One region of the Planococcus faecalis genome, then DNA from elsewhere that is predicted to be linked to it. Evidence: riboswitches for the same ligand, from Rfam matches in the RefSeq annotation. Region 1 holds a riboswitch; the other holds the start of a gene.
What was found. A riboswitch is a leader RNA that binds a small molecule or an ion and turns the genes downstream of it on or off. The one in region 1 is predicted to bind cyclic di-GMP.
Positions count from the first base shown of each region.

Region 1 (3,425 bases):
ATTTCCAAAGTGCCATTCCCGCTTAACTGAATATCCTTATAATCAGCATCAAAAACGACGGGCTGATTGGTAGCGCCGAGTACCGCATCCCCGTTCGAGGTAACCAAACGCACTTGATTGGAGTTGGGAACTGGTTGAACTTGAAAAGATCCATCTTTTGTATAAAAAGTATTGCCTTCAGCGGCAATGCGGAAGTAGGCGGATTCCCCTTGGATCATAAAATCGAGAGGGCGATCGGTTTGGCGAATCGAACCTGGCTCATTGCGAACAGCGGTTTGGGACAGAATCGCGCCGGCGCCAATCCGTAAACCGTAAGGCGTGGTTCGTCCAATTTCATTTTGTTGGCCGACTTGTTTTTCGATAGACTGGACGAGTGCATCTGAAAAACTCGCTTCTTGACGTTTATAGCCATTGGTGTTGACGTTGGCGATATTGTTGCCAATCAAGTCGATTTTCTTTTGCAGTTCACTCATCGTGTTACTCGCAGTATTCATTTGGATATTCAATGGTTCACTTCCTCCTAAACGCGTCCGATTTCATTGACGGCTTTTTCCATGCTGCGGTCGTATGCTTGAATTACTTTTTGGTTGGATTCGAAGCCGCGGTATGTCGTCATCATGTCTGTCATGGTTTTGGTCAAGTCCACATTCGATTGTTCAATAAACCCTTGTTTTAAAAAGCTGTTTGTGCCAGCAAGTCGAGCAACATTATCGATAAACTGAGGAGCAGCTTCTGCATCTCCCGTCCAGCGTAAAAGATTCTGACCTTCTTTTACAAATTGCTGTGGGTTGTCCGTGTGACCAATCCACAAGCGATCGCCTTGTGTACCATCTGCTAGAATAAGTTGGCCATTGTCTTGGACAGTAAAATCGGCTGAACCAACTTGAATGGGTTGTTGGTTTTCGCCGAGAACAGGAAATCCGTCACTAGTCGTTAAAAATCCTTCAGTGTTTACTGCGAAAGAGCCGTTTTTTGTGTAACGCATCTCACCGTTTTCAGCAGTCACTGCGAAAACCATCGTCCCTTTTTGTTGGGTATCCGTGTTTAGTGGTAATAATTCATCCAACAACGCCATATCTGTTGAATTTCCAGTTTCTCGTAACGGACCTTGAAGAAAAGACGGAATACCCTCCTGTGTATATACTCCTGTAGTCAAACTACCGATATTTTGGGGGACTATTGTACCTTTTTTTCCATTTTCGATCGCTACGATGAGTTGGTCTGGAAATGCTCGTAAGACTGCTTTGTCTTCTTTAAATCCTGGAGTATTGGCGTTTGATAGGTTATTTGTCAATATTTGTTGATTCCTATTATTGGCCATCATCCCTGATGTAGCAGTATATAATCCGCGAAACATAGGTTTTTCTCCTTCTTATTAACATAATGATAGATATCGCGTAGCATAACATTAACGAATGAATAAAAATAGTGTCTTATTGATTAATATGGAAGAAATATCATTTTATATTTATAAAAAGAAAAATATACAAAATTATTGAAACATGATACTATCACTTTGTTATTAATTTTTGAAAATAGTACAAAATGATGAGTTTAATAAAAAAATAATAGAATATCATAATGAAAATGGCAAACTTACTCGAAAGGTAAAGACGCAAAGCTACGGGCCTAAATACACAGTGTACAAGGTAGCCGGGTTACCTAAGTGGTATATTTGATAAAAATCCACTTTTTTAAAGTGGATTTTTATTAGCATATTGATTGTAAAAAAAAGGAGTTTATCGATGAATATATTCCCTAAATCTCTAGAGACCATGGAACAAGCTTTATCGGCTTCTACACTTAAACAGCGAGTTCATTCAGCGAATATCGCCAATGTAGATACGGCTAATTACAAAAGCAAAAAAGTAGATTTCCAAGCAGCGCTCGATACAGCGATGAATCAGCAAAGTCTTTCAAGCTATAAAACAGACAATCGCCACCTGTCGTTTAGCAATGAAGCTACTGTAGGATCGACTAAAATCTTAACAAACAACTCAACCCAATATAATAACAATGGCAATAATGTCGACATGGATGTCGAGATGGCTGAACTGGCAAAAAACCAATTATGGTACAACGCCGTAACCGAACGGGTCAACGGCAAACTCAACAGTCTTAGCTCTGTTATTAATGGAGGGAGATAACAAAAATGAGTTTATTCAGCGGATTTAATATTAGTGCTTCGGGGCTGACGGCTAACCGAATGCGCATGGATGTGGTCTCTGCGAACATCGCAAACGCCAATACGAACCGTGCCGAATTAGTGGACGGGGAATGGGTGCCGTACCGCAGAAAATCAGTTGAGTTGTCTCAAAGTGGAACCTCGCCTTTTGCCAATCAATTGCAGTCGGCAATGAACAGGGGAAACACTGCAGTGACAGGTGTTAACGTGTCGGAAATTAGAGAAGACCAGACGCCTTTTACACTAACGTATGATCCGGAACATCCAGATGCTGGAGAAGACGGCTATGTTCGTTCATCCAACGTGGATCCACTAAAAGAAATGGTCGATTTGATGTCGGCAACTCGTTCATACGAAGCAAACGTCACGGCATTAAATGCATCAAAAAGCATGTTTATGAAAGCTTTGGAAATCGGCAAATAATACACTTTACTTAAGGTGAAAGAAATTGCTCCAGGCGGACGCTTTCCAAGAGATGGTCCACAGGAATTTGGACCATCTCCTTGCGACGAAGCTAGCGCAGCGATGCAGGAGCAGCGGTTTCCTAGTAGCACCTACTTAAAATAGTCGCCGCCTTCCGCTTTTTCTTCTAAGAGTCGTGAAATAATAAGAAGAAACTATTGATTTTAACTAGTGAAACATAGAGTTAGTTTGCTATAAGTCTTTATGAAGTAGTGCGAAATTGAAAGTTCGATTTTTAATTCACCAACTTTCTAAGCGTAGGCGCGTCCACGGGCTAGGCGAAGTAAGAAGACAGGCGTTCTTTGCCTGGCTTCTTACGAGAGCCATGCCCAGAGCGGCCGAAGCGGTATATAAAAAAATTATCCTACTATAACTACCTAGGAGGCACCATGGAAAAAATCAGCGGGATTCAAACGCCTTTTATTCAAAACCAATTATTCGACAAAGTGAAGCTGGACAACAAAGTTGAAGGGTTCGGGGAAATATTCAAAGATGCATTAAAAGGAGTAAGCAAAGCACAAAACGAATCAGATAAATTGACCAATCAATTGGTGACAGGAGAAGTTCAGGATGTTCATGAAGTAATGATCGCTTCGCAAAAGGCCAGCTTGTCGTTGCAAATGACGATGCAGGTACGAAATAAAGTGGTTGAAGCTTATCAAGAAGTGATGAGAATGCAAGTATGATTGAAACCGGCAGGATGATGATGAAATGAAAGAAAAGCTTTTAGTATTCAAAACGAAAATGAGCGAATCATGGACCAGTTTTTCTCCTGTAA
Region 1 covers NZ_CP019401.1:206,259-209,683, forward strand. Annotated here, with positions in the region: gene AJGP001_RS01090 (flagellar hook-basal body protein) at 1-506, opposite strand, end outside; gene AJGP001_RS01095 (flagellar hook-basal body protein) at 521-1,357, opposite strand; cyclic di-GMP riboswitch class I at 1,580-1,666, shown strand; gene flgB (flagellar basal body rod protein FlgB) at 1,746-2,147, shown strand; gene flgC (flagellar basal body rod protein FlgC) at 2,153-2,608, shown strand; gene fliE (flagellar hook-basal body complex protein FliE) at 3,037-3,333, shown strand; gene fliF (flagellar basal-body MS-ring/collar protein FliF) at 3,359-3,425, shown strand, end outside.

Region 2 (3,425 bases), 320 kb from region 1:
TGGCAAGATGGGCAAAAGCTATACGAAAAAGACAACGGTGCCCTCAGAACCTTGACCATGGATTCAGATGAGCGCTACGTTTACATCAAAGCCCAATTCGATCCTACCGATAAAACCTGGTGGACTGAACAGGATTTCAATTTGTACTTTAGTATTCGTGAAGACCAAGGCATTGCAGTTGATGCGTTGGGGAAAACAGAATTTCTCGCAGATTTTCAGTTGAAGATGAACGATTTAAAACAAGCACAAATGCAAGTTGCAGGCGATTACGACAGCTTCTATTATGATTATCACAACCGTTTAAAGATGATTCCTGCAGAAGAAAATATTGAGTCGACTTTCCATCCGATTCGACTCGCATTGAACAAAGAATTTGTGCGTCCCGATACTGGAGAAACACTGCCATTTTCTTCTTATGAAACCGGTGTTTTCCGATTTGGTATTGCCAATCCGGAGCATGAAAACTATGATTCTTTGAACGATTATTACTACGATGAAAAAACAGGCATCATGGAAATCCGAATTCCTTGGATGTTGCTGAATGCTAAAGATCCGGCAAAACGAGAATTTACAGGGGATCTTCAACAAGACGGCATTGAGGCTTCGAGAACAATTGAAGGAATAGATGTCGCTGCTAGTTTAACGGATGATAATGGTAAAGCAACTGAAACCTTTACTGCAACTCAAGCAGCCCAGTATTCATGGGACACATGGGGACTGCCACAATCCAAAGAACGCTTGAAGCAATCGTATTACATTCTTCAAGAAACTTTTGGCAACACTCAGTGATATAAACCGGACATGTTAGTAGCGTGTCCGGTTTATGGTTTTATAGATGAGTAAATCATAAAAAAACAGCAAGGTTGAGCCATACCGGCCAACCTTGCTGTTTTTTTAGGGTGTCATCGTTTTCCAGCTATCTACGTGGTGAATCGCGACGCCGCCAAAACCAGGTATCCCTGCATAGTGTGCAGTTACTGCAGCTAATTCACCTTCCATGAAAGTTTCGCCCTCTTCATAGAAAGAAATGTTGTCGCCTTCATCAGTCTCACCAGTTTCAACTCCGACTACTACTGATTTGCCGTATTTTTCTGCATAGGCCACTTCGTTCTTTACAAGTTCTGTAATCAAAGCAGCAGAATCTCTATAAGCCATCAAGGTCACACTATGTGTGTTAGCAATCACCCACTCTGCAAGTATCCCTTTGCCATAAATATTTTTATAAGTGATTTCATCAAACCAAAAAGGCAAATCTGCTTCAAGGGGTAAGTTCATTGCAGCTGTACTAGCACTAGCTTTACTCAAAAGGGCTTGATAGGATTTTACAGTGGCCGCTCGGTTCGTATTCCAACCGCTATAAAGGTAAGGCTCTACATCCAAATGAACACCTGCAAATTTTTGAGCTTGCAAAGCACCTTGTTGATAAGACGATAACCAGTTCATCAACCGATCTTGCTTGGTAAAGCCCTTTGGTGCTACCCAGTCACTAGCACCGTCCAATGCGTAAATCGTCATTCCTAATAGTCCCGCTTTTTCAATAAACCTTTTATAGACATCCACGGGAATATCCGCGTCAATCTGCACGTAGACTTTATTGACATCCTTACTGTCTAAAAAAGCAAGGGTTCCCGCTTCATCGCTATAAATCATCCACGGATTCCATAACCAGGTAGCTTTGACTTCCGTCTCAGCTGCTTGTGCACTCACTCCACTTTGTGTCAGCATAATCAACAAACACACACCTGCCATTATTATTTTTTTCATCTTCTGATATCCTCCCATTCTGTAAGCCGGAGCTCAAAGAACGAGACCCTGGCAACCAGACGACCTTGCGTTTTTCAACGGGTAGGCTCATGGCTTTGCGTCCTCCTCTTTCGATGGAGTTTGCCTTTTTCAGATTTTCATTATTATATGTTAATTTATGAGATTTTACTACCTTTTTTAAATAGCCCTTTCAAATTGTGAAGTTTAAGGCAATAATCAACAGTAGGATTTGTCTACATCTTTTATTACTAAGGAGTGACCTACAATGTCTACAGCAATACGTGAAGACGAAATTACATTGGCATTAATTCAGTCTTTACAAGAAGGCAATAGTAATGAATTTCAGGCAATATTGAGTGAACTCCAACCTTACGATATGGGTGTTCATTATCGACATTTGCCAGAAAAACATCGAAACAAATTTTTGTTGTATTTAACGATTTTTCAACTCACAGATTTAATGCAAGAGCTGCCTAAAACAGAGCAAGCCGAAATTCTGCAAAAATTGGGTGTAGAAAAATCAAAAAAAGTGTTGGATCGTATGGATAACGATGATTTGGCTTTATTCTTAGATGATTTAGAGCCTGATCGCATTAACGAATTGTTATCTCAAATTAACCAAGACGATTCTAAATTTGTTCAAAGAACGATCAATTATCCGCCAGAAACTGCAGGACGTCTTATGAATAACCGTTACGTATGGATTCCACGGCATTATACAATTCGAGATGCTATTGATAAAATCAAGCATTTTGCAGAAATAGCGGAGTATCTCAATTACCTTTACGTAGTAGACGAAGATAAAAAACTACGCGGCGTGATTTCCTATAAGGATTTAATTCTTGGAAATCTTGAGGATAAAGTAGAAGACATTATGTACAACCGCGTCGTCAAAGCTGATGTATTGATGGACCAAGAAGATGTGGCACACATCATTAGCCGCTATGACTTTGTGACATTGCCCATTGTGGAACATGACAATACACTCGCAGGGGTTGTAACGGTTGATGACGTCATTGATGTCGTGATGCAAGAAGCCAATGAAGACATTGAAAAACTTTCGGCATCTGGTAAATCGATTGATTTTAATACTCCGGCTTGGACGGCAGCTTATCGTCGCCTTCCTTGGCTAATCCTCCTGCTGTTCATTGGTCTATTTTCAGGCAGCATCATTAGCCGTTTTGAAGATACGTTGCAAGCAGTTGTCGCATTAACCTTTTTTATGCCGTTGATTGCTGGGATGACTGGAAATACCGGCACACAATCCCTATCTGTTGTTGTTCGTGGACTAGCTTCGCAAAAGCTAGATTTCAAGCAAACCGTTAAACTGATCATCCGAGAATTATGGGTCGGCATCATTATTGGCGTGATTTGTTCTGTTCTTATTTTATTGATTGCTTATGTATGGCAAGGTAGCTTTATTTTAGGAATTGTCGTGGGTGGCTCTCTATTAATGACTTTAATTATTGGTACTTTAGCCGGAACTATTATCCCACTGATTCTGTACCGATTCAATATTGATCCAGCCGTTGCTTCCGGTCCACTGATTACTACCATCAACGATATTCTATCTCTGCTCATTTATTTTGGAATGGCCACACTGTTCATTTCACAATTGATGTAAGAAAAGTCCCTGAGTAAAACTTTCACTAAAAATAATT
Region 2 covers NZ_CP019401.1:3,384,379-3,387,803, forward strand. Annotated here, with positions in the region: gene AJGP001_RS16825 (hypothetical protein) at 1-789, shown strand, start outside; gene AJGP001_RS16830 (amidase) at 895-1,764, opposite strand; cyclic di-GMP riboswitch class I at 1,812-1,899, opposite strand; gene mgtE (magnesium transporter) at 2,030-3,388, shown strand.
Region 2: another riboswitch for cyclic di-GMP. It lies ahead of AJGP001_RS16830 (amidase); the one in region 1 lies ahead of flgB (flagellar basal body rod protein FlgB).